4 regions of the Serratia sp. CoH_122_TC_1 genome follow, and region 2 is predicted to be linked to each of the others. Evidence: predicted binding sites of a transcription regulator. Region 2 holds the regulator's gene; each other region holds the start of a gene.
The links. Region 2 encodes PurR, which represses purine synthesis genes. Its sites were predicted from a motif close to CANGCAAACGTTTGCNTG; they were not measured.

Region 1 (5,255 bases), 110 kb from region 2:
GCTCCTGTCCCCCAACGTGCAACTCACCCTGAATACGGTGCTTAGCTTGCGCCAGTGCCCCCTCGACATCACCCCGTTGATGATGATGGGCCTCCTGTACCACAAAGCCATCTCGCAGGGACTGCGTGACGTCCAACTGGGCGGGTAAATCCTGATAGGTTACGCTGACCGCCTGCGCAGCGCGCCAGGCGGTCTCGGGATCGTCCGCCGCCACGACCACAATCACCTGCCCGACGTATTCCACCTCCTCTTTCGCCAACAGCGGATCGCCGTGGGTTAAAGGTGCGATATCCAACTCGCCCGGCACGTCCTGCCAAGTGATCACCCGCACTACACCGGGAAAATCGTAACAGGCAGACAGATCCAGTTTTTCTATACGGGCATGCGCCCGTTCGCTCAGCTTGGCCGCCAGATGCAACTGGTTGGGAAACTCCAACCGGTCGTCAATGTATTGTGCTTCTCCGCTGACGTGTTTGTCGGCGCTTTCGTGTTTACGGCTCCGTCCCACACCGCTGGTCAATGACTGACGGAAGCGTTCGGCCAGTTGCGCCTGCGTCTGTTCGCTGTATTTGCGATTACTCATGGGCAGTCACCTCGATCGCCAGCTGTGGCTCGGTCAATGCGATGAAATAGCGACGCAGCAGATTTTGCGCCACCAGCAAACGGTAGGCGCTGCTGGCACGAAAATCGCTCAGCGGCGTAAAGTCTTGTGCCAACGCCTGCGCAGCCCGTTCCACCGTGGCGCGCTGCCACGGCTGCCCCACCAGTTGCTGTTCACTCAGCAAGGCGCGTTTCGGCGTTGCCGCCATGCCCCCAAACGCCAAACGGGCGTCACGAATGACACCTTGGTCAAGGGTGAGATTGAAGGCACCGCAGACCGCAGAAATATCATCTTCCAGCCGTTTAGAGACCTTCCAGGCGCGGAAATCTGCCGGCGCGCTGGCTGGCAACAGGATATTTTCAATAAACTCTCCCGGCTGCAATGCGGTCTGGCGGTAGCCCAGGAAGAAGTCGTTCAACGGCAGTTCACGACGCGCCTTACCGCAGCGCAACGTCAGCTTCGCATCCAGCGCTAACAGTAACGGTGCACCATCACCAATCGGGGATGCGTTGGCGATATTGCCGCCCAAGGTGCCCTGATTGCGAATTTGTTGCGAAGCAAAACGCCCCAACAGTTCGTCAAAGGCCGGGTGATAGCTGGCCAGTAGCGGGTATACATCGCTTAACGTCGCCCCGGCCCCGATGATCAGACGCTCATCCTGCCAACGGACGCGCTTGAGCGCGTCAATCTGCCCAACGGCGATCATCAACGGGATATCCTGATGACGCTGAGTGACCTCCAGTGCCAGGTCGGTACCGCCGGCCAGCAGTTTGGCCTCGGGGTGTTGCTGATACAGCGTCGCCAGTTCATCGAGGGTTTGTGGCAACAGGCAGCGTTTGCCCGCGGACGCCACCAACGTCGCTGGGCCTATCGCCTGTAAACGCTGTCGCGTTTGCGCCTGGTCGCGTTCGAAACTGTCGGGCGTTTTGGTATTGCAGGCCTGCTGCGCCGCGGCAAAAATCGGCCGATAGCCGGTACAACGACACAGATTCCCAGCCAACGCGTGCTGCGCCTGTTCAGGCTGATAGCTTTCACTGTTTTTTTGCAGACAAAACATAGACATGACAAATCCCGGCGTGCAAAAACCGCACTGTGAGCCATGACAGTCAACCATCGCCTGCTGCACGCTGTGCAACGCCCCCTGCTGTTTAAGATCCTCTACGGTGATCAGCTGTTTGCCGTGCAGCGCACTGACGAAAGTCAGGCAAGCGTTAACGCTGCGATAGCGCAATTGTTTGCCGTCCGGCTCCGCCAGGACGACAGTACAGGCGCCACAGTCACCGGAAGCGCAGCCTTCTTTGGTGCCGCAGCGGCCGAGATCGCGACGCAGATAGTTCAGCACCGTCGTGTTGGGATCGAGCGCTGTTTCACTTTTCAGCGTTTGATTAAGCAGAAACTGGATCATGCAGCCTCCTGGTGCGTGGTTGGCCGATAGACCACTTTACCGTCGACGTAGGTACGGTAAACGTTGCGATCATCGCCCAGCGTCATCAGCACAAAAAGTTGTTCCGCTAACTCGCGGCTGTTCTCATGGCGCAGCTTCTGCAACGGTGACACCGCAGGATCCAGCACCACAAAGTCCGCCTCTTTGCCAATGTCAAAGTTGCCGATTTTATCCTCCAGCGACAGTGCCCGTGCACCGCCCAGCGTGGCATGGTAAAACGCCTCGCAGGCGGAGAGTTGATAGTGCTGCAACTGGCCAACCTTATAAGCCTCACCCAGCGTTTGCAGCATATTGAACGTGGTACCGGCGCCAACGTCGGTGCCGATGCCCAGTTTCACCTGTTTTTGCCAAGCCTTTTGCATATTGAACAGGCCACTACCAAGGAACAGGTTGGAGGTCGGGCAAAAGGCGATCGCCGAGCGGGTCTGGCATAGACAGTCCCACTCTTGCTCTTCCAAATGCAGGCAATGGGCGAAAACGCTCCGCTCCCCGGTCATTCCATACTGATGATAAACATCCAGATAGCTGCGGCTGTCCGGGAACAGTTCTTTCACCCATGCCACTTCATCCAGGTTCTCACTCAGGTGGGTGTGCATATAGGCATCAGGAAACTCTTCCCGCAGCCGTTGCACCTGTGCCAACAGGGCCGGTGTGCTGGTAGGGGCGAAACGCGGTGTAATGGCATAACTCAGCCGTTGCTTACCGTGCCAGCGTTCAATCAACGCACGTGTTTGTTGGTAACTCTCCTCCGGGGTTTCCAACAGGGCGTCCGGGGCGTGGCGATCCATCATCACCTTGCCGGCGATCAAACGCATATTGAGTGCTGCTGCCTGACTGAACAAGGCTTCTACCGACTGCGGGTGCACAGTGCCAAATACCAGTGCCGTAGTCGTGCCATTGCTTAGCAGTTGTTGTAGAAAAAACGCCGACATTTTGTCGGAATGCTGTTCACAGCAAAACTGGCTTTCTGTCGGAAAAGTATAGTTTTTCAGCCACGCCAGCAGTTGATCGCCATAGGCACCAATCATTTCGGTTTGCGGATAATGAATATGGGTGTCGATAAAACCCGGCACGATCAGTTTGTCACGGTAATGGGTAACCTCGCACCCCGGCGGCAATAGCGACTCCCCCTGCTGCCAGCTACCAAACCAAACAATGGTGCCTTCATTCAGCAGAATTAATCCGTCAGGAAGATGGCGTAATTGCCGACTCAACTGTTGCGGGTTATCCACGCAGGCAGTGATATCAAAGAAATTGCCACGGATCGCCGTGGTGAATGGGATGCTCATTTTACTTTCCTTCTCTACAGACCCGCGCACAACACCCGGCTGAGTCAATTCAGGCCAGGAAGTGGTCGCGGTTTTTTTATCGATCGCAGGTGTTGGTTTAAGAATAGCAATCAGCGTGCCAATGGGTTTTTTATTGATGATTTCCATTTAAAAACAAAGCGATAAAAACAAGTCGTTCAATATTCTTAGTCAAGGAAAATAAGCCAGGAATAAGCAAACGGTTGCATTTAAATAGCAACCGTTTGCTTATATTGTATTAATTGAGCGCGCGCACCAATATCGGGCAAGAATACAAATGGGGGTAATAGAATTTATTACTTTAATAGCACTTCATAACGTGGGTTAAACTCATCAAACAGGGGCAAGGCTGCGGCGCCTAATGCGGCAGTATCCGCGCCCGTCGTCCCCAGCCGCACCCGCAGACCGTCAAGGTATTTACTGCGTACCGAGCGGTGCAATGGCGCAAGCCGCTTGATGAGCTGCTCGACAAGGCTTTCCGGCATCAGACCGCCAATAATCACGGCTTCAGCGTCAAACATGCACTCAATAATGTTGATCGCCTGACGTAACGCCGGCACCGCCGAATCCAGCCATGTGTCTATCTGCCCCTGCGGCAATGCCAGTAAGTCCTGCGGTCTGGCGCGCATCGGATCCAACCCGCAGCTCTCATAGGCCGCCTGTAATGACACATAACGTTCCAGGCACCCCTGGTTGCCGCAATAGCACGCCCGGCCACCCGGTTGCACAATCATGTGGCCGACCTCACCAGCATTGTGCGCATGGCCGGTATAAATTCGGCCGTCGGTGAAAATCCCCGCCCCCAGCCCGGTGCCAAGATACAAATAAATAAACGAATTAAGCTGCCTGGCGATACCGTGCAAACGCTCGCCAATCGCCGCAACGGTGGCGTCGTTCTCCAGCGTCACCGGCAGGCCACTCTGCGCGTTAAGTTCGGCCACTACATCAATATTTTCCCAGCCGTTCAGCGTGGTCGGCCCAACGGAGGAAATACCTTCGACGCCAAACGGCCCCGGCATCACAACGCCGATCCCCAACATTTTTCCCCAGCTCAGATCCGGCTGCTGGCGCATTTCTTGCAGTACATCACAAATCAGTTTCAAGGTCGCAGCAGGTTGCGGCTTTTGCACCATAATCAGCCGGTGGAAACGAACGCTGCCTGACAGATCAACGACGATGATCAGCAGTGACTGATGATCCAGATGGATGCCGATGGAATACGCACTGTCTGGGTTCAGGGTCAACGGCGTGGCCGGTTGGCCCCGCCCGCCGGCACGACGCGGCAGGTGCGAGGAGAGAATACCGGCCTGTTCCAGTTCTGTTGCAATGTTTGAAACGGTTTGCGGCGTCAGTGAGGTCAGCCGGGCAATTTCGGCACGGGTCAGCTCACCGTGCAGACGGATAGCCTCTATCACTACGCGCCGGTTGTGTGCACGAGCATGTTCAAGGTTAGTGCCGGAAGTCGTCATAACTGCCTATGCAGAAAGGGAAATCGTCTTTGCAGTATGGTGCCCTCTAATAAAGCAATCAAATTGATTTAAGAATCTTTTTAACACCGGAGAACGCACAATGAAAAGCCATACCCTTGCCGCTACGGCAGTCTGTACCCTTTCTGCTCTGGCCCTCAGCCTGTCATCCGCCTATGCCGCCCCAACGCAAATCAATGCGTTATTTATGACCCAGGCGGCCTACAGTGAAAACGATATCCGCGCGATGACCGCGGACTTCAGCAAACAGCACCCGGATATCACCGTTAACCTGGAGTTTGTTCCTTACGAAGCCCTGCACGATAAAATCGTTGCCGCGCGCGGTGCTGGCAGTAACGGCTATGATGTGGTGCTGTTTGACGCTATCTGGCCCGCGGAATTCACCAAATTCGGCTTGTTGCAAGACGTCACTGCGC
Region 2 (5,255 bases):
TAACGGTCAATGACGAGCGCTTGCCAGGTGACCGCGGCGGAACAGACCCCAATCGCTTGGATAAAACGCAGCGACCAGAGCTGAACGGCATTCTCTACCCACAACATCCCCAGGCAGCCCAAGGCAAACAGGGCCAGACCAATCAACAGCACGGGCTTACGGCCAAGGTGATCGGAAAGCGGACCCCAGAGCAATTGTGCAAAGGCAAAGCCCGCCAGGAAGATACTCAAACTGGCGCTGATCGCCCCGGCAGAGATTTGCAGGTCTTGTTGCATCACGCCAAAAGCGGGCAAGTACATGTCGGTAGCCAGGTAACCCAGCATACTCAGGCCGGCAAGATAGAACATAAAGCCAAAGGAATTTCGCATGGTATTTCTCGTTAATATTTTATTGTCGCAGGTTTTTAGCGCCGGCAAGTGTATCCGGCTGGATCTCTGCTTGTGAAACGGTAATATTTGCAAAGTGCTGTTAAAAAAATTGAAGGCAAAGCCATGTGGTCTGAATATTCTCTTGATGTAGTGGATGCGGTCGCCCGAACCGGCAGTTTCAGCGCAGCGGCGCAGGAGTTGCATCGGGTACCTTCGGCGGTCAGTTATACCGTGCGGCAACTTGAGCAATGGCTGGCGGTACCGCTGTTTGAGCGCCGTCATCGCGACGTGGAACTGACGCCTGCCGGCGTGCTATTTATTCAGGAGGCGCGCGGTGTCATCAAAAAAATGCTCGACACGCGTCGGCAGTGTCAGCAGGTGGCCAACGGCTGGCGTGGCCAGTTGAAAATTGCCGTAGATATTATCGTCAAGCCTCAACGTTGCCGTCAGTTGGTGTTGGACTTTTATCGGCATTTCCCTGACGTTGAATTATTGGTTCAGCCAGAAGTGTTCAATGGCGTCTGGGATGCGTTGGTGGATGGGCGTGCTGATATGGCGATAGGTGCGACACGGGCCGTGCCGGTTGGCGGTGGGTTTGCCTTTCGCGATATGGGCGATATGCGTTGGTTGTGTGTGGCCAGCCCGCAACATCCACTGGCGGCTCAGGATGGGTTGTTAAACGATGATCAGCTACGGCCTTTCCCATCGCTCTGCCTGGAGGATACCTCACGCAATCTCCCCAAGCGGGTCACCTGGACGTTGGATAACCAGCGGCGCTTGGTGGTGCCGGACTGGTCGTCGGCGGTGGATTGCCTGTGCGCCGGATTGTGTGTCGGGATGATGCCTGCGCATCAGGTCTTGCCGTTAGTACAACGTGGCGAGTTAGTGGCGTTACAGTTGCAGGAGCCGTTCCCAGCCAGCCCTTGTTGCCTGACGTGGCAGCAAAATACGCCTTCTCCGGCGATGGCCTGGCTGTTGGACTATTTAGGGGACAGTGAAACGTTGAATCAGGAATGGTTAAGCGAAGTGACGCCGGAAACCGCAGTGGCTTCCGGCGCGAATGACTAGCGGCGGTAATCGATGAACGGGCCGTCAGCAACCGAACGGCGCTCAACCAACTTGGGATGCACCTCAATCACCTGTGATTCTTCACGCTTGCTGATGATGCGATCCAACAACATGGTGAATGCCATCTCACCCAAACGCTCTTTGGGCTGATGAATAGTGGTCAGCGCCGGGGTGAAATAGCGCGCATTGCGCACGTTATCGTAGCCAATGACCGAGATGTCTTGAGGCACGCGTAGCCCAAGCTCATCGGCGGCGCAGATAGCCCCCATTGCCATGATATCGCCACCACAGAATACCGCTGTCGGACGCTGTTTCTGCGACAGTATCTGGTGCATGGCCTTGTAGCCGGATTCTGGCTCAAAGTCACCCTGCACGATCCACTCGTCGCGCACGTCGATATGGGCTTCCTCCATCGCTTTTAAGAAGCCCTGATGGCGCCCGCCCCCTGTATTACGTGACAGTTGGCCGGGAATGGCGCCGATATCGCGGTGTCCGCGTTCGATCAGATAGCGCCCAGCCAGATAGCCACCTTCGAACGCGTTATCAATGATGGTATCAGTAAAATCACCGCGTGCGGCGCCCCAGTCCATGACAACCATTGGGATGTTGCGGTAATCTTCCAACATGCCAAGCAATTGGTCCGGATATTCTGAACACATCACCAACAAGCCATCGACGCGCTTTTGCGCCAGCATTGCCAGATAGGCACGCTGTTTGTCCAAATTGTTGTGCGAGTTACACAGTATCAGCGTATAGCCTTTGCTGTAGCAGCTGTTTTCTACCGCTTCGATCACTTCAGCAAAGTAGGGCGCTTCACTGGAGGTTGCCAGCAGGCCAATCGATTTGGTGTGATTGACCTTCAGACTGCGCGCCACTGCGCTGGGTGAATAATGCAGCTCTTTAATTGCGGCACTCACGGCCGCTTTAGTCTCTTCGGCGACGAAACGAGTCTTATTGATGACGTGCGAAACGGTGGTGGTGGAAACGCCAGCGCGTTTGGCCACATCTTTAATCGTTGCCATGTAAAGAATGACTCCTGAACTCACATGTTGCAGTATGTAAGTGTGATGTTAATCGTTTGCCTGCGTAGATCCTTCTCCAAAGAAGCGAAAACTGAGTTTTTAGTGTGTTGAAGTCGTCAGCGCTTGGTCAGGAGGGGCATTTTTGCCGGTACACAGTTGTGAACTGCGAATTTTGTCCCATATTGAGCAAAAGGGGAAGAGGTAATCGGTATTATAAACCGGGAAATGATAACAAGATTTTATTGGCCAACTGTGTGAAAATGGTTTGACGCATTAATTGTGTGCCTTTTATCCTTGGGAAAACCAATCTGAAAAGGAGTTGTAATGGATACCGATCTGAAAATGTCACTGTTCACCACTGTCTGTGCGCTGGCCGTGATTATTGCTTTTAGCTTCACTGCAGCATTGAACTGATCCCCGAAGTAAAAACAGGCGCCGCTTCGTGCGCCTGTTTGCCTTATCCCACGCTATGCCAGGTTTTTCTCCACAAATGCCCAGTTAACCAGCGCCCAGAAGTTCTCCAGGTAAGTCGGGCGGGCGTTGCGGTAATCGATGTAGTAGGCGTGCTCCCACACGTCGACGGTCAGCAAAGGTTTATCTTCGCCGGTCAGCGGCGTGCCCGCGTTCGACGTGCTGACAATGGCCAGCGAGCCGTCAGTCCTCTTCACCAGCCAGGTCCACCCGGCGCCAAAGTTTTTGATTGCGGCATCGCTGAGTTGCTCTTTAAAGGCAGCGAAAGAACCAAATGCCTGATTGATAGCAGCAGCCAATGCGCCCTGAGGCTCACCGCCGCCCTGTGGCGATAAGCAGTGCCAATAGAAGGTGTGGTTCCATACCTGAGCGGCATTGTTGAAAATGCCGCCGCTGGACGCCTTGATAATCGCCTCCAGAGACAACCCGTCGAACTCGCTGCCTTTCAGCAAATTGTTCAGGTTGACCACATAGGCGTTGTGATGCTTACCATAGTGGTATTCGAGCGTTTCTGCGGAGATGTGGGGTTCGAGTGCGTTCTTCGCATAGGGTAATGCAGGTAGTTCAAACGACATTGCTTCCTCCTTATACAGGATCCATCCGACAACCCATAAAATGGATTACAGATTGACCTGTTTTTATTTTGGGTATTTAGCTTATCAATTTTCACGATAAAAATCAGGGATGAGTCGGAGAAAAGCACAGGTGGGGAACTAACAGTTAAAGAAGCAAACAGAGGAAAGCGGCTGGGAAGGCCAGCCGCTGAGCGCATTATCGAATGGTTTTCGGCGTCACCACACGGCGTGCGCCAATGTAGTGGTTTTGCCAGTAGTCGTTGTCGAGCTGGCTGATGCGAATTTCTTCACCCGTACGCGGGGACTGAATGAATTTGCCATTGCCCAGATAGACACCGACATGGTCAGCTACGCCGCGGTTATTAATGCGGAAGAACACCAGGTCACCACTTTCCAGTTCGTTTTTCTTGATCGGTGCAGCGTCGCGCAGGTGATACATTTCGTTAGCGGTACGCGGCATTTTGATTTTCACCACGTCTTTATAGGCGTAATAAATCAGACCGCTGCAGTCAAAACCGGTTCTTGGTGACGTGCCGCCCCAGCGATAAGGTTTGCCCATTTGATCCATCAGCTTGGCCATCGCGGTTTGCTTGGCGTGCTGATAGCGTTTCTTGTGGGCTGGGGTGAGCTTCAGCGGTTTTTCATCACGTGCCAACTTAGCGGTTGCCATACCGGCTTCACGATGACGACCATAACCTTTTTTGTAACCCTTTTTCGGTGGGGTCACTTTGATTTTGGCGGTTTGTTGAGTTTTGTGTTTCGATTTGGCGCTGACAACCTTTTTAGCGGCTTTTTCTGTCTTGGCTTTGGTAACCTTGGCTGTTTTTTGCGGGGTGGTGACTTTTACTTTTTTGCTGCTGGCCTTAACCGCTTTCTTTTTCTTACGGTCATCTGGCCGGGCTTCGTTTACGTGGCTCTTGCGCTGTTCAGCGGCAATACGCGCCTGTGGCGCTGCGTGCGCCAAATTGAAGAATAGCTGTGTAAACAACAGCACAAAAAGCGTAAGAATTAAACGCATGTCGACGTTACCAACCTTGGCCCCGGAACAGATATCGAAAGAATGACAGTATTCCCGAATTTCGCCATATAAAACAGCGAAGAACTCATAAATGATAATCCATATTGTGAGAAAACGTTAATGACATTTTTTTTGCTGAAAAATCAAACTGTTGATGTATAAAAAATCAACAACAAACGCGTGGGGAATTATTAAACGACGTGTTCTGGTGAAAAAATATAATAGTGAAATGGCCAAGTTAAAAATGTTATTCTGTGCGTATGTTTTGGTCGGAAAGCGCTGGCCGATGACATGCGACTGACAATGGGGAATGCCCTTGCAAAAGATGGCGTTTTCTTGTGACGGTTTCAGCCGCTACAATAGCCTGTGTGATGCATGTTGTAGCCATGAGATTTGGCTTGAGGAAGCAATATAATGACGACGACGATTGAAAAAATTCAGCACCAGATCGCTGAGAACCCAATTCTGCTGTACATGAAAGGTTCACCGAAATTGCCAAACTGTGGTTTCTCCGCACAAGCCGTGCAGGCATTGTCTGCCTGTGGCGAGCGCTTTGCCTACGTTGACATTTTGCAGAACCCGGACATCCGTTCCGAGTTACCGAAGTACGCCAACTGGCCGACGTTCCCACAGCTGTGGGTCGACGGTGAACTGGTCGGCGGCTGTGATATCATCATGGAAATGTATCAGCGCGGCGAACTGCAACAGCTGATCAAAGAAACGGCAGAGAAGT
Region 3 (5,255 bases), on a different contig from region 2:
GGCCGCTTCGATCAACAACGTGCCTGAACCGCACATGGGATCCAGCATCGGGGTACCTGGCTGCCAGCCGGAACGCTGGACAATCGCCGCCGCCAGGCTTTCTTTTAGCGGTGCCTGGCCGGTAAGGTCGCGGTAACCGCGCTGATGCAGGCCCTCACCACTCAGATCGAGCGCTACGCTGGCCATATCGCGCTGCAGGAACACGTTGACGCGGATATCCGGCTGTTGTTTGGCAACCGTTGGACGCTGATCCATCTTGCGGGTAAAGCTGTCGACAATGGCGTCTTTAACTTTCAACGCGCCGTACTGACTGTTGCGGATCTCTTCGTTAACGCCACTGAAGTGAACGGCAAAGGTTTTATCCACGCCAAAAATGTTCGTCCAGTCAATCGCCTGTACGCCCAGATACAGATCCAGATCGCTGTGCACACGGAATTCATTCAGCGGCAGCAAAATACGTGAGGCCAGACGGCTCCACAGCAAGCTTTGGTACAGAAGACGATCGTCACCCTGAAAATGTACCCCACCCTGCACTACTTTACAGGCGTGAGCGCCCAGCGCTTCCAGTTCGCTTTTTAACAGTTCTTCCAGTCCACGCGCCGTGCTGGCAAACAGAGAGTTCATATCGTACTTATCACCAAAAAGAAAATTGTTGCGCATTATAGCTAATCCAGACCGCTTGTCATAAAGTTGCTCCCTTCTATTTAATAATCGCACGGGGATAAGGGTGATTACGCTTTCGAAACTCTACGTTCATCCGGTGAAATCGCTTCGTGGTTTGCAGCTTTCTCACGCGCAAGTTTCCAGTAGCGGTCTGGCTTTTGATCGCACTTTTATGATCACCGAACCGGATGGCACCTTTATTACGGCGCGCCAATATCCGCAGATGGTGATGTTCACTCCAGCACTGCTCCCCGATGGGCTGTTCCTGACCGCGCCGGACGGCGAAAGCGCCGCCATCCGCTTCAGTGATTTCGCCCCCGAGGCACAGCCGACAGAGGTCTGGGGCAACCATTTCACCGCCTTGATTGCACCGCAGCCCATTAACGATTGGCTAAGCGGTTACTTTCAGCGCGACGTGCAGCTGCGCTGGCTCGGCCCAGAACTCACCCGTCGCGTTAAAAAGCACCCGGAAATCCCCCTTTCCTTCGCCGACGGTTACCCTTATCTGCTGATTAACGAAGCCTCATTCAACGATTTGCAACAGCGCTGCCCAGGTAGTATCAAACTGGAGCAATTCCGCCCCAATCTCGTGGTGACGGGTGCCAGTGCGTGGGCAGAAGATGGTTGGCAGGTGATCCGCGTCGGTGACGTCATGTTTGATCTGGTAAAACCCTGCAGCCGCTGTGTACTGACTACCGTTAGCACCGAACGCGGCCGTAAGCATCCGAGCGGTGAACCACTCAGCACCCTGCAGAAATTCCGCACTGCTGACAACGGCGATGTCGATTTTGGCCAAAATATGGTGGCGCGCAACAGCGGTATTATCCGCGTTGGCGATACGGTGGAAGTCTTGTCCACTAAACCTGCACGCCCTTATGGCGCGGGTAAAGTCGTTGAAAGCCTTCAGGCACCGCAGGACAGTGCGCACAGCGTTACCATTGAATACGAAGGAAAGGTGTTTACCGGCAATAATCAGCAGATTTTGTTGGAGCAGTTGGAACAGCAAGGGCTCCGCGTGCCTTATTCATGCCGTGCGGGTATTTGCGGGAGCTGTCGCATCACCTTGGTCAGTGGGGAAGTGGCACCGCTGAAGAAAAGCGCAGTAGCCAACAATGGCACCATTCTCTGCTGCAGCTGTATTCCAAAAAGCGATCTGACGCTGGCGTAATCGGCCTTATACCGCCCTGTCGTAAGCCGGGGCTGAGGCCTCATCCTGCGCACAGGGTTTAAGTCTATCGTGCATGACTTTGATGGCATCGCCCAGGACCATGGTACGACCTGCAACTGAAAGTTGGCTTTGTGCCAGCAAGCACAGGCTGGCGTTATCGCCGGCTTCTACCACCAGCAGGCGGGCTTCAACGCCGCTTTCCATCACCTTCACCGCCGCAAGCTCACCATTCTTGGGTTGCAACGGATAATGTTGCTGAGAAAAATGCCAGCTTTTCGGCATCAAGGGTTTCAAGAACCGATAAGCCACCAGGGCATTTAATACCAGTTCTGCACGTTGCTCGTGGCTGAGTTTTATCTGTTTACACTGCTCTTCATAATTAAAATAAAGCGCCGCATCATCCACGCAAAAAGAGCATTCATCGAAAGCATCAGGCGTTAACATTTTGGCAGGGAAACGCGAACGAAAGATCATACCATTAGCTAAATCCAGCATTAGCCGATCGTGCTCGGCGTCAAAATACCAACGCCAATTATCGTCAGGTTTTATCTTCATCTCTTATCCTTCTGCTGCCCATGCCACGCTGTATTTACCTAAAAGGTGATTTTATCACCGCTAAAATCGCTTAAACATCGGATAATTCCGCGAACGATATTTATGCTAGTGGACAAAATATAGACGAGCCGGGAGAAGAAATAAACCCCCGGCCGAAAATGAAAGGAAAAATATTAGATGTAGTTAACGATATCTTTAATCAGGCGCGGACCTTTGAAGATAAATCCGGAATAAATTTGCACCAAGGAAGCCCCAGCTGCCATTTTCTCACGAGCCGCCATCAGGGAATCAATTCCGCCAACACCAATGATCGGCAAACGCCCTTGCAGTTCGTGTGACAAACGGCGTATCACGTCGGTGCTGCTCGCTTGTAATGGACGACCACTTAGGCCCCCCATTTGCTCGCAATAATTCAGCCCCTGGATCAATTTTCGATCCAGGGTGGTATTGGTCGCGATCACACCATCGATATTATGGCGAACCAAACTGTCGGCTATTTGGATCAATTCTTCTTCAGAAAGATCCGGTGCGATCTTAACAGCGACTGGCACATATTTGTGATGGCGCGCATGCAATTCCTGCTGCTTATTTTTAATCGCGGCCAGAAGATCGTCCAACGCGTCTCCGTACTGTAAAGAACGTAATCCCGGAGTATTGGGTGACGAAATGTTGATCGCGATATAACCGGCATACGGATACACTTTATCCATACAGATCAGATAATCGTCTTTTCCTTGCTCAACCGGGGTATCTTTATTCTTGCCAATATTAATCCCCAGAATACCGCCGAAATGAGATTTCTTAACGTTTTCAACCAGATTATCAACACCCTGGTTATTAAAGCCCATGCGGTTGATCAACCCTTCAGCTTCCACAACGCGGAACAGACGCGGTTTATCATTCCCCGACTGCGGGCGCGGCGTCACAGTCCCGACTTCGACAAAGCCAAAACCCATAGCACCGAAGGCATCGATACATTCACCGTCTTTATCCAGACCGGCGGCCAAACCCAATGGGTTTTTAAAAGAGAGCCCCATGCAGCTTACCGGCTTGGTCGGCACTGCCTGACGAATAAGGAATTCTAACGGGGTGCCGGTAACACGGCGAAGCTGTTGAAAAGTCAATTCATGCGCACGCTCGGGATCGAGCTGGAACAGCGCTTTTCTGATGAGGGGGTAGTACATGTACTCTCCTGATTTCCCGGTTGCAAACCGGGGGCGTATTATCCGGTATCCCCTGCCCAATTGGAATTGATTAAAAGCAAAAAAAGCGTTTTTTACGCAACCGTTTTCCCTCGCCAGGGTTCAAACCACCGCCAATCCGTATTTGCGCATATCAAAATCAAAAAATGAGATTTAAGTAACCCGCCCTTTTGCTGATAGGTTTAAAACACTTCTCGATAATTTACTCATTAAACCTAACTTTTAGTTATAAGGAGTGGCAATGCGCGTTATATCACTGGCCGGCAGTCCTCGTATCCCATCACGATCAGCGGCACTGCTTTCCCTGAGTAAAAGTTGGTTACAACAGCAAGGCGTGGAAGTGATCCCCTACACCCTGCACGACTTTGACGCCGAGGATTTGCTGTATGCCAACTTTAACAGCCCCGCAATCAAAGCCTTCACTGAGCAACTGGCGCAGGCTGATGGCCTGCTGGTCTCTACGCCAGTGTATAAAGCATCATTTTCCGGTGCACTGAAAACACTGCTGGACCTGCTGCCCGAACGCGCGCTGGACCATAAGGTGGTATTGCCGCTAGCCACCGGCGGTTCCATTGGCCATATGTTGGCAGTGGATTACGCCTTAAAACCCGTGCTGGCGGCATTGAAAGCTCAGGAGGTGTTGCACGGGGTGTTTGCCGATGACAGCCAGATCGTGCTGGACGGTGAAAAGGTCACCCTGTCCGAGAACCTGGCAGCCAGGTTGGAGGAGGCCTTGGAAAGCTTTTATCTGGCCCTCGGTCGCCGTAAACCCCCAAGGGTAAAGATCTCCCCGACCCTGCTTACACGCCAAACCGCCTGACAGCACAGCATATAAGGAAATACGCATGAAACGACTTTCTTCTCTGGGACGTTGGCTGGGTACCAGCGCATTGGCAGGCATCATCTCACTGGCGTGGATCAATACGGCCAACGCTCAGGATCCGGCACAGTTCCGCATCGGCTACCAAAAAGGATCGATTAGCCTGGTATTGGCTAAGTCCCACAAGCTGTTGGAACAACGGTTTCCTCATACCAAAATCAGTTGGATCGAATTCCCCGCCGGTCCGCAAATGCTCGAAGCGCTGAACGTGGGCAGCATCGATTTAGGCAGTACGGGGGATATTCCACCGATATTCGCCCAGGCCGCCGGTGCAGACCTGTTGTATGTCGGTGTGGAACCACCAAAGCCCAAGGCGGAGGTGATCCTGGTGCCGGAAAACAGCCCAATCAAAACCGTCGCGGATCTGAAGGGCCGCAAAGTCGCTTTTCAGAAGGGTTCCAGCTCCCACAATTTGCTGTTGCGCTCACTACAAAAAGCAGGGCTGAAATTCACCGATATTCAGCCTATCTATCTGACTCCCGCAGATGCCCGCGCCGCCTTCCAACAAGGTAACGTCGATGCCTGGACCATTTGGGATCCGTACTATTCCGCTGCCTTGTTGCAGGGTGGCGTGCGAGTACTGGGTGACGGTACCGACCTTAATCAAACCGGCTCGTTCTACCTTGCCGTGCGCCCTTATGCCGAAGCTTACGGGCCGTTCATTCAACACGTGCTCGATGTACTGACACAGGCCGATGCACTGACCCGCAGCGATCGGGCGCAAAGCGTCACACTGTTGGCAAACGCGATGGGCCTGCCGGAGAAAGTGATCTCCGCCTATCTGGAT
Region 4 (5,255 bases), on a different contig from region 2:
GGTGGTATCGTGACCTGCGTCGTTACGGCACCGTACCGCATGCTGGCTTCGGTTTGGGCTTTGAACGTTTAATCGCCTATGTGACCGGTGTACAAAACGTGCGTGATGTTATTCCATTCCCACGTACGCCACGTAATGCAAGCTTTTAATTAATCAGATAATCCATTTTTTAATTAATTTAGTTACAAAACCAAGGCCAGCTTTGCTGGCCTTTCGCATTTTTTAATATTGACCCACGTCACAAAGTTCCCTGAATATTACATTTAGTTACAAATACTTTCTTTTTGAAACCTCATTGGGACATTGGTAGCATTTTCGTTCTAGATTAACCCGGCTGTGAATGGAACACTGCGTGCAGACACAGGACGACACCAATCTATCAACAATAGTTCAAAAGAATTATTGGCGGCAGTGGCAAAGGTGTCCGAATAACACCAATGAGGGTAATATAATGATGAAGCGCAACATTCTTGCAGTGGTTATCCCGGCTCTGTTGGCTGCTGGTGCAGCAAACGCAGCGGAAATCTACAACAAAGACGGCAACAAGCTGGATCTGTACGGCAAAGTTGACGGTCTGCACTACTTCTCCAAAGACAAAGGTAATGATGGCGATCAGACCTATGTTCGTTTCGGCTTCAAAGGTGAAACCCAGATTACTGACCAACTGACCGGTTACGGCCAGTGGGAATACAACGTTCAAGCTAACCACTCTGAATCTCAAGGCACCGAAGGCACCAAGACTCGTCTGGGCTTCGCAGGTCTGAAATTTGCTGACTACGGTTCATTCGACTACGGCCGTAACTACGGCGTACTGTACGACGTAGAAGGCTGGACAGATATGCTGCCAGAGTTCGGTGGCGATACTTACACCGTTACCGACAACTTCATGACTGGCCGTACCAACGGCGTTGCTACTTACCGTAACAACAACTTCTTCGGTCTGGTTGACGGCCTGAACTTCGCTGTTCAGTACCAAGGTAAAAACCAGAACGACGGTCGTGACGTTAAGAAACAAAACGGCGACGGTTGGGGCCTGTCATCTACTTATGACATCGGCGAAGGCATCAGCGTAGGTGCTGCATATGCTTCTTCTAACCGTACCGATGCTCAGAAAGCGTCCAACGAGAAGGGCGACAAGGCTGACGCATGGACTGTTGGTGCTAAATACGACGCGAACAACGTTTACCTGGCAACCATGTACTCCGAAACCCGCAACATGACTCCGTTCGGCGGCAGCAACATGATTACTGCCAACAGCACCTGTGCTGCTTCTGAAAACTGCGGCGGCTTCGCTAGCAAAACTCAGAACTTCGAAGTGACTGCACAGTACCAGTTCGACTTCGGTCTGCGTCCAGAAGTTTCTTACCTGCAATCTAAAGGTAAAAACCTGAACGTCCCAGGCGCAGGTACTGACCAAGATCTGGTTAAATATGTTTCTGTTGGTACCACTTACTACTTCAACAAAAACATGTCCACCTACGTTGATTACAAAATCAACCTGCTGGACGACAACGAGTTCACTAAAGCCACTGGCACTGCTACCGACGATATCGTAGCTGTTGGTCTGGTTTACCAGTTCTAAGTTGTCTCACTTAGCGGCGGTTCACCGTCGAATAAGTTAAAAAAACAGGGCTTCGGCCCTGTTTTTGTTTTGTGTCTCGCAGCTAATTTTTTATCCTGCCAACGCCCCTTTCCCCCTCATTTTTTATGCCGAATTTGCCTCCTTCACAAGATCGCGGTGTTTTTCTCGCAAACGGTTGGCAAAGCGTATAACTGGCGTTACCCTGATGCTTCTGTCTGCTTAACTCCGAGCCATGGAAGCACCTGACATGTTTGAAAAAATCACTGCTGCACCTGCCGATCCTATCCTGGGTCTGACCGACATTTTCCGCGCTGATGCCCGCCCTAACAAAATCAACCTGGGGATTGGTGTATACAAAGATGAAACCGGTAAAACCCCGGTGCTGACCAGCGTTAAAAAAGCTGAGCAGTATCTGCTGGAAAATGAAACCACCAAAAACTATCTCGGTATTGAAGGCATCCCTGCGTTCGCCAACTGCACGCAAGAACTGCTGTTCGGCAAGCAAAGCCCAATCATTGCCGACAAGCGTGCACGCACTGCGCAAACGCCAGGTGGCACCGGCGGCCTGCGTGTGGCAGCTGACTTCATCGCCAACCAAACCAGCGCGAAGCGTATCTGGATCAGTAACCCAAGCTGGCCAAACCATAAAAACGTGTTTGGTGCCGTCGGTCTGGAAGTATTGGAATACGCCTACTACGATGCCGCTAATCATGCGCTGGACTTTGATGGCCTGCTCAATAGCCTGAAACAGGCTCAGGCCGGTGATGTCGTCCTGTTCCATGGCTGCTGCCATAACCCGACCGGCATAGATCCAACCCCAGAACAGTGGTCCCAGTTGGCAGAACTGTCTGCCGCTAACGGCTGGCTGCCGCTGTTCGACTTCGCCTATCAGGGCTTTGCCAAAGGTCTGGAAGAAGATGCCCAGGGCCTGCGTATTTTTGCTGCCAAGCATCAGGAACTGATCGTCGCCAGTTCTTATTCCAAGAATTTCGGCCTTTACAACGAACGCGTTGGTGCTTGCACCGTCGTTGCCACTGACACGGATACCGCCGATCGTGCCTTCAGCCAGGTGAAAGCCGCCATTCGCGCCAACTACTCCAACCCACCGTCACACGGCGCTGCTATTGTTGCGACCATTTTGGGTGATGATGCGCTGCGTGCGCTGTGGGAACAGGAGCTGACCGATATGCGTCAACGTATTCACCGCATGCGTCAGCTGTTCGTCAATACCCTGCAGGAGAAAGGCGCGGAGCAGGACTTCAGCTTTATCATCAATCAGAACGGCATGTTCTCGTTCAGTGGATTGACGAAAGAACAGGTTCTGCGCCTGCGTGACGAGTTTGGCGTTTACGCCGTTAACTCCGGCCGTGTTAACGTTGCCGGCATGACGCCGGACAATATGGCACCGCTGTGCGAAGCCATCGTTGCCGTACTCTAAAGATTGCAGGATCTCATAAGCAAAAGGGGCGCTAAAAGCGCCCCTTTGTTATTTCTGCCGGGAAATAATCTTACCAGATGGCCGGTTCCTCTCGCAGGAACGGATTGGTTTCACGCTCCTGGCCGAAAGTAGACATAGGGCCATGCCCTGGAATAAACGCCATGTCATCGCCCTGGGGCAATAGCTTGGTGCGGATGGAGTTGATCAATGCCTGATGGTCGCCACGTGGGAAGTCGCTGCGGCCGACACCGCCGTTAAACAGCACATCCCCCACCAGCGCTAACCGCGCCTGCTCGTTAATAAAAACGATATGGCCTGGAGTATGCCCCGGGCAATGCAGCACATTAAGCGTCATTTCGCCCACCTGCACGCTGTCCCCTTCTTCCAGCCATTGGGTTGGCGTCAGTGGCGCACATTCTTCCAGTCCAAACATTTGGCTCTGTGCAGGCAGGCCGTCTAACCAGAATGCGTCTTCCTTATCCGGGCCGTAGATCGGCACCTGATAGTGTTCAGCCAGCTCCGCCGCTGCGCCTACGTGATCAAGATGACCATGCGTCAGCAGAATCTGCGTGATGGTCACGCCCTGTTTGGCAATTTCGGCCTTTAACTTTTCCGGCTCGCCGCCTGGATCGACCAGCGCCGCCTGCTGGGTGCTCTCACACCAGATCAGGCTGCAGTTCTGACTAAAAGCAGTTACCGGGATAATTTGGTATTTCATAAGGCTCCAACCACAACAACGCCATACCCTGACGGGCTGGCGCTATTTATACTTATGGTGCACAGCGATTACCAGGTCCGCACCGGGCCGGTATCGATGTGTACAAAGTTGCTACGTGGGTAATATCCTACACCACCGGCGCTCATTTTTAACGCCGCTTTGCGGATATTACTCAACTGGATGCCTTCGATATGGAAGTCCATCGCCTGTCCCTTGGTGTGGTAGCTGTGTTTGGCCACACCGCGGCTGCGCTCGCGCAGCTCATTATTGGTGTCCAACGAACGATAACCTGAAACCAACTGTACCGGTTTGTTGGTGCCCAACAGACCTTGCAGACGATAGAGATGATCAAACAAACGGGGATCGATCGATTTAACCTTATTCGCGCGATAGTCACGGAAGAGATGATTAAGACGAACTAATTCGTCTTTATTATATCCCTTGCCGTCAAAGAATTCGGCTTTCAGAGATTCGCCCGTGTGCATGTTATTTACAACCAGAATACGCGGGCGCGAAGTAGAAAGACTGGCAAAGGCTTGCCCAGGGAGCAGCGCTATGCCCACGGCAGCGCTACCTAGCGCCAGCCATTTACGGCGATGATGATCAATTTTGTCCATGTTTCTGTTAAACCCGGCAAGAATATCAAAATATATGCACAAAACAGCGCACTGCCTGAACCATAACCGCCCACACTGGCTGAGTCAACCCGTGATGTCCCGCGGCTTGCAGGCACTCACGTGATGAGTGCCTGCATCATGGCCCGATATTCTGACCGTTATTTATTTATAATTACTGCATTTATTGCATTAATTTTTCGGCCTGAGCCAAAATTTGTGCACCCGATCTCACCGTATCATCATAATTGTAAATATCTGTGCGGAATTGTGGTTTTCCATCATCAGAAACCCAGGCGGTTAAATAATACAATTTAACCGGGATATGCTGACGGATATTCACGTAGGTGGTATTCCCCTCTTTCAAGGTGGACGACACACGTGTGTTATTCCAACCCGCATCCTGCAACAACATGTTTGCCAAATCCGATGCCTTATTGACCCGCACACAGCCGGAGCTCAAAGCGCGAATGTCTTTCTGGAACAGGTTATGGTTAGGCGTATCGTGCAGGTAGATGGCATCCGAGCTTGGCATGTTGAATTTAAAGCGACCCAACGAGTTGGTGGCACCTGGCGCCTGACGAATCCGGTACGGGAAGTTGCGGGCAGAAACCATGTTCCAGTCGATCATTGCGGGGTTAATCACCTCAGCATCGTTGCTCCAGCCGGAAAGCACGGTATAACCGTGTTTCTGGAAGTAGCTGCCGTCACGCATCGCCTTCGGCACGATATCCTCGCGCACCAGCGTAGTCGGCACGTTCCAAGGTGGGTTAACCACCACGTTATTCAGCGCACTGTTCATCAACGGCGTCTTGCGGCTTGGTCTGCCGACGATCACTCGCGAAGAAAGCACTTCATTGCCGTTCTGATAATACGTCAATGAGTAGTTTGGAATATTCACCA

Region 1: guaD (guanine deaminase) is a predicted target of PurR. The motif match lies at 3,545-3,562, and genes of this name have one in related genera.
Region 3: pyrD (quinone-dependent dihydroorotate dehydrogenase) is a predicted target of PurR. The motif match lies at 3,664-3,681, and genes of this name have one in related genera.
Region 4: AC2FC2_RS00320 (amino acid aminotransferase) is a predicted target of PurR. The motif match lies at 1,747-1,764, and genes of this name have one in related genera.

The regions. Positions count from the first base shown of each region.
Region 1 is NZ_JBXWLA010000003.1:164,273-169,527, forward strand. It holds gene xdhB (xanthine dehydrogenase molybdopterin binding subunit) at 1-583, opposite strand, end outside; gene xdhA (xanthine dehydrogenase small subunit) at 576-2,006, opposite strand; gene guaD (guanine deaminase) at 2,003-3,334, opposite strand; gene AC2FC2_RS05155 (ROK family transcriptional regulator) at 3,649-4,821, opposite strand; gene AC2FC2_RS05160 (extracellular solute-binding protein) at 4,922-5,255, shown strand, end outside.
Region 2 is NZ_JBXWLA010000003.1:271,253-276,507, reverse strand. It holds gene punC (purine nucleoside transporter PunC) at 1-368, opposite strand, end outside; gene punR (DNA-binding transcriptional activator PunR) at 492-1,436, shown strand; gene purR (HTH-type transcriptional repressor PurR) at 1,433-2,458, opposite strand; gene cydH (cytochrome bd-I oxidase subunit CydH) at 2,783-2,872, shown strand; gene sodB (superoxide dismutase [Fe]) at 2,926-3,504, opposite strand; gene AC2FC2_RS05670 (C40 family peptidase) at 3,701-4,522, opposite strand; gene AC2FC2_RS05665 (Grx4 family monothiol glutaredoxin) at 4,937-5,255, shown strand, end outside.
Region 3 is NZ_JBXWLA010000001.1:50,805-56,059, forward strand. It holds gene rlmKL (bifunctional 23S rRNA (guanine(2069)-N(7))-methyltransferase RlmK/23S rRNA (guanine(2445)-N(2))-methyltransferase RlmL) at 1-624, opposite strand, end outside; gene AC2FC2_RS00255 (YcbX family protein) at 728-1,831, shown strand; gene AC2FC2_RS00260 (cell division protein ZapC) at 1,838-2,386, opposite strand; gene pyrD (quinone-dependent dihydroorotate dehydrogenase) at 2,560-3,570, opposite strand; gene ssuE (NADPH-dependent FMN reductase) at 3,830-4,408, shown strand; gene AC2FC2_RS00275 (sulfonate ABC transporter substrate-binding protein) at 4,434-5,255, shown strand, end outside.
Region 4 is NZ_JBXWLA010000001.1:66,692-71,946, forward strand. It holds gene asnS (asparagine--tRNA ligase) at 1-149, shown strand, start outside; gene ompC (porin OmpC) at 452-1,582, shown strand; gene AC2FC2_RS00320 (amino acid aminotransferase) at 1,830-3,020, shown strand; gene AC2FC2_RS00325 (MBL fold metallo-hydrolase) at 3,091-3,738, opposite strand; gene mepK (peptidoglycan L,D-endopeptidase MepK) at 3,807-4,355, opposite strand; gene ldtD (L,D-transpeptidase) at 4,537-5,255, opposite strand, start outside.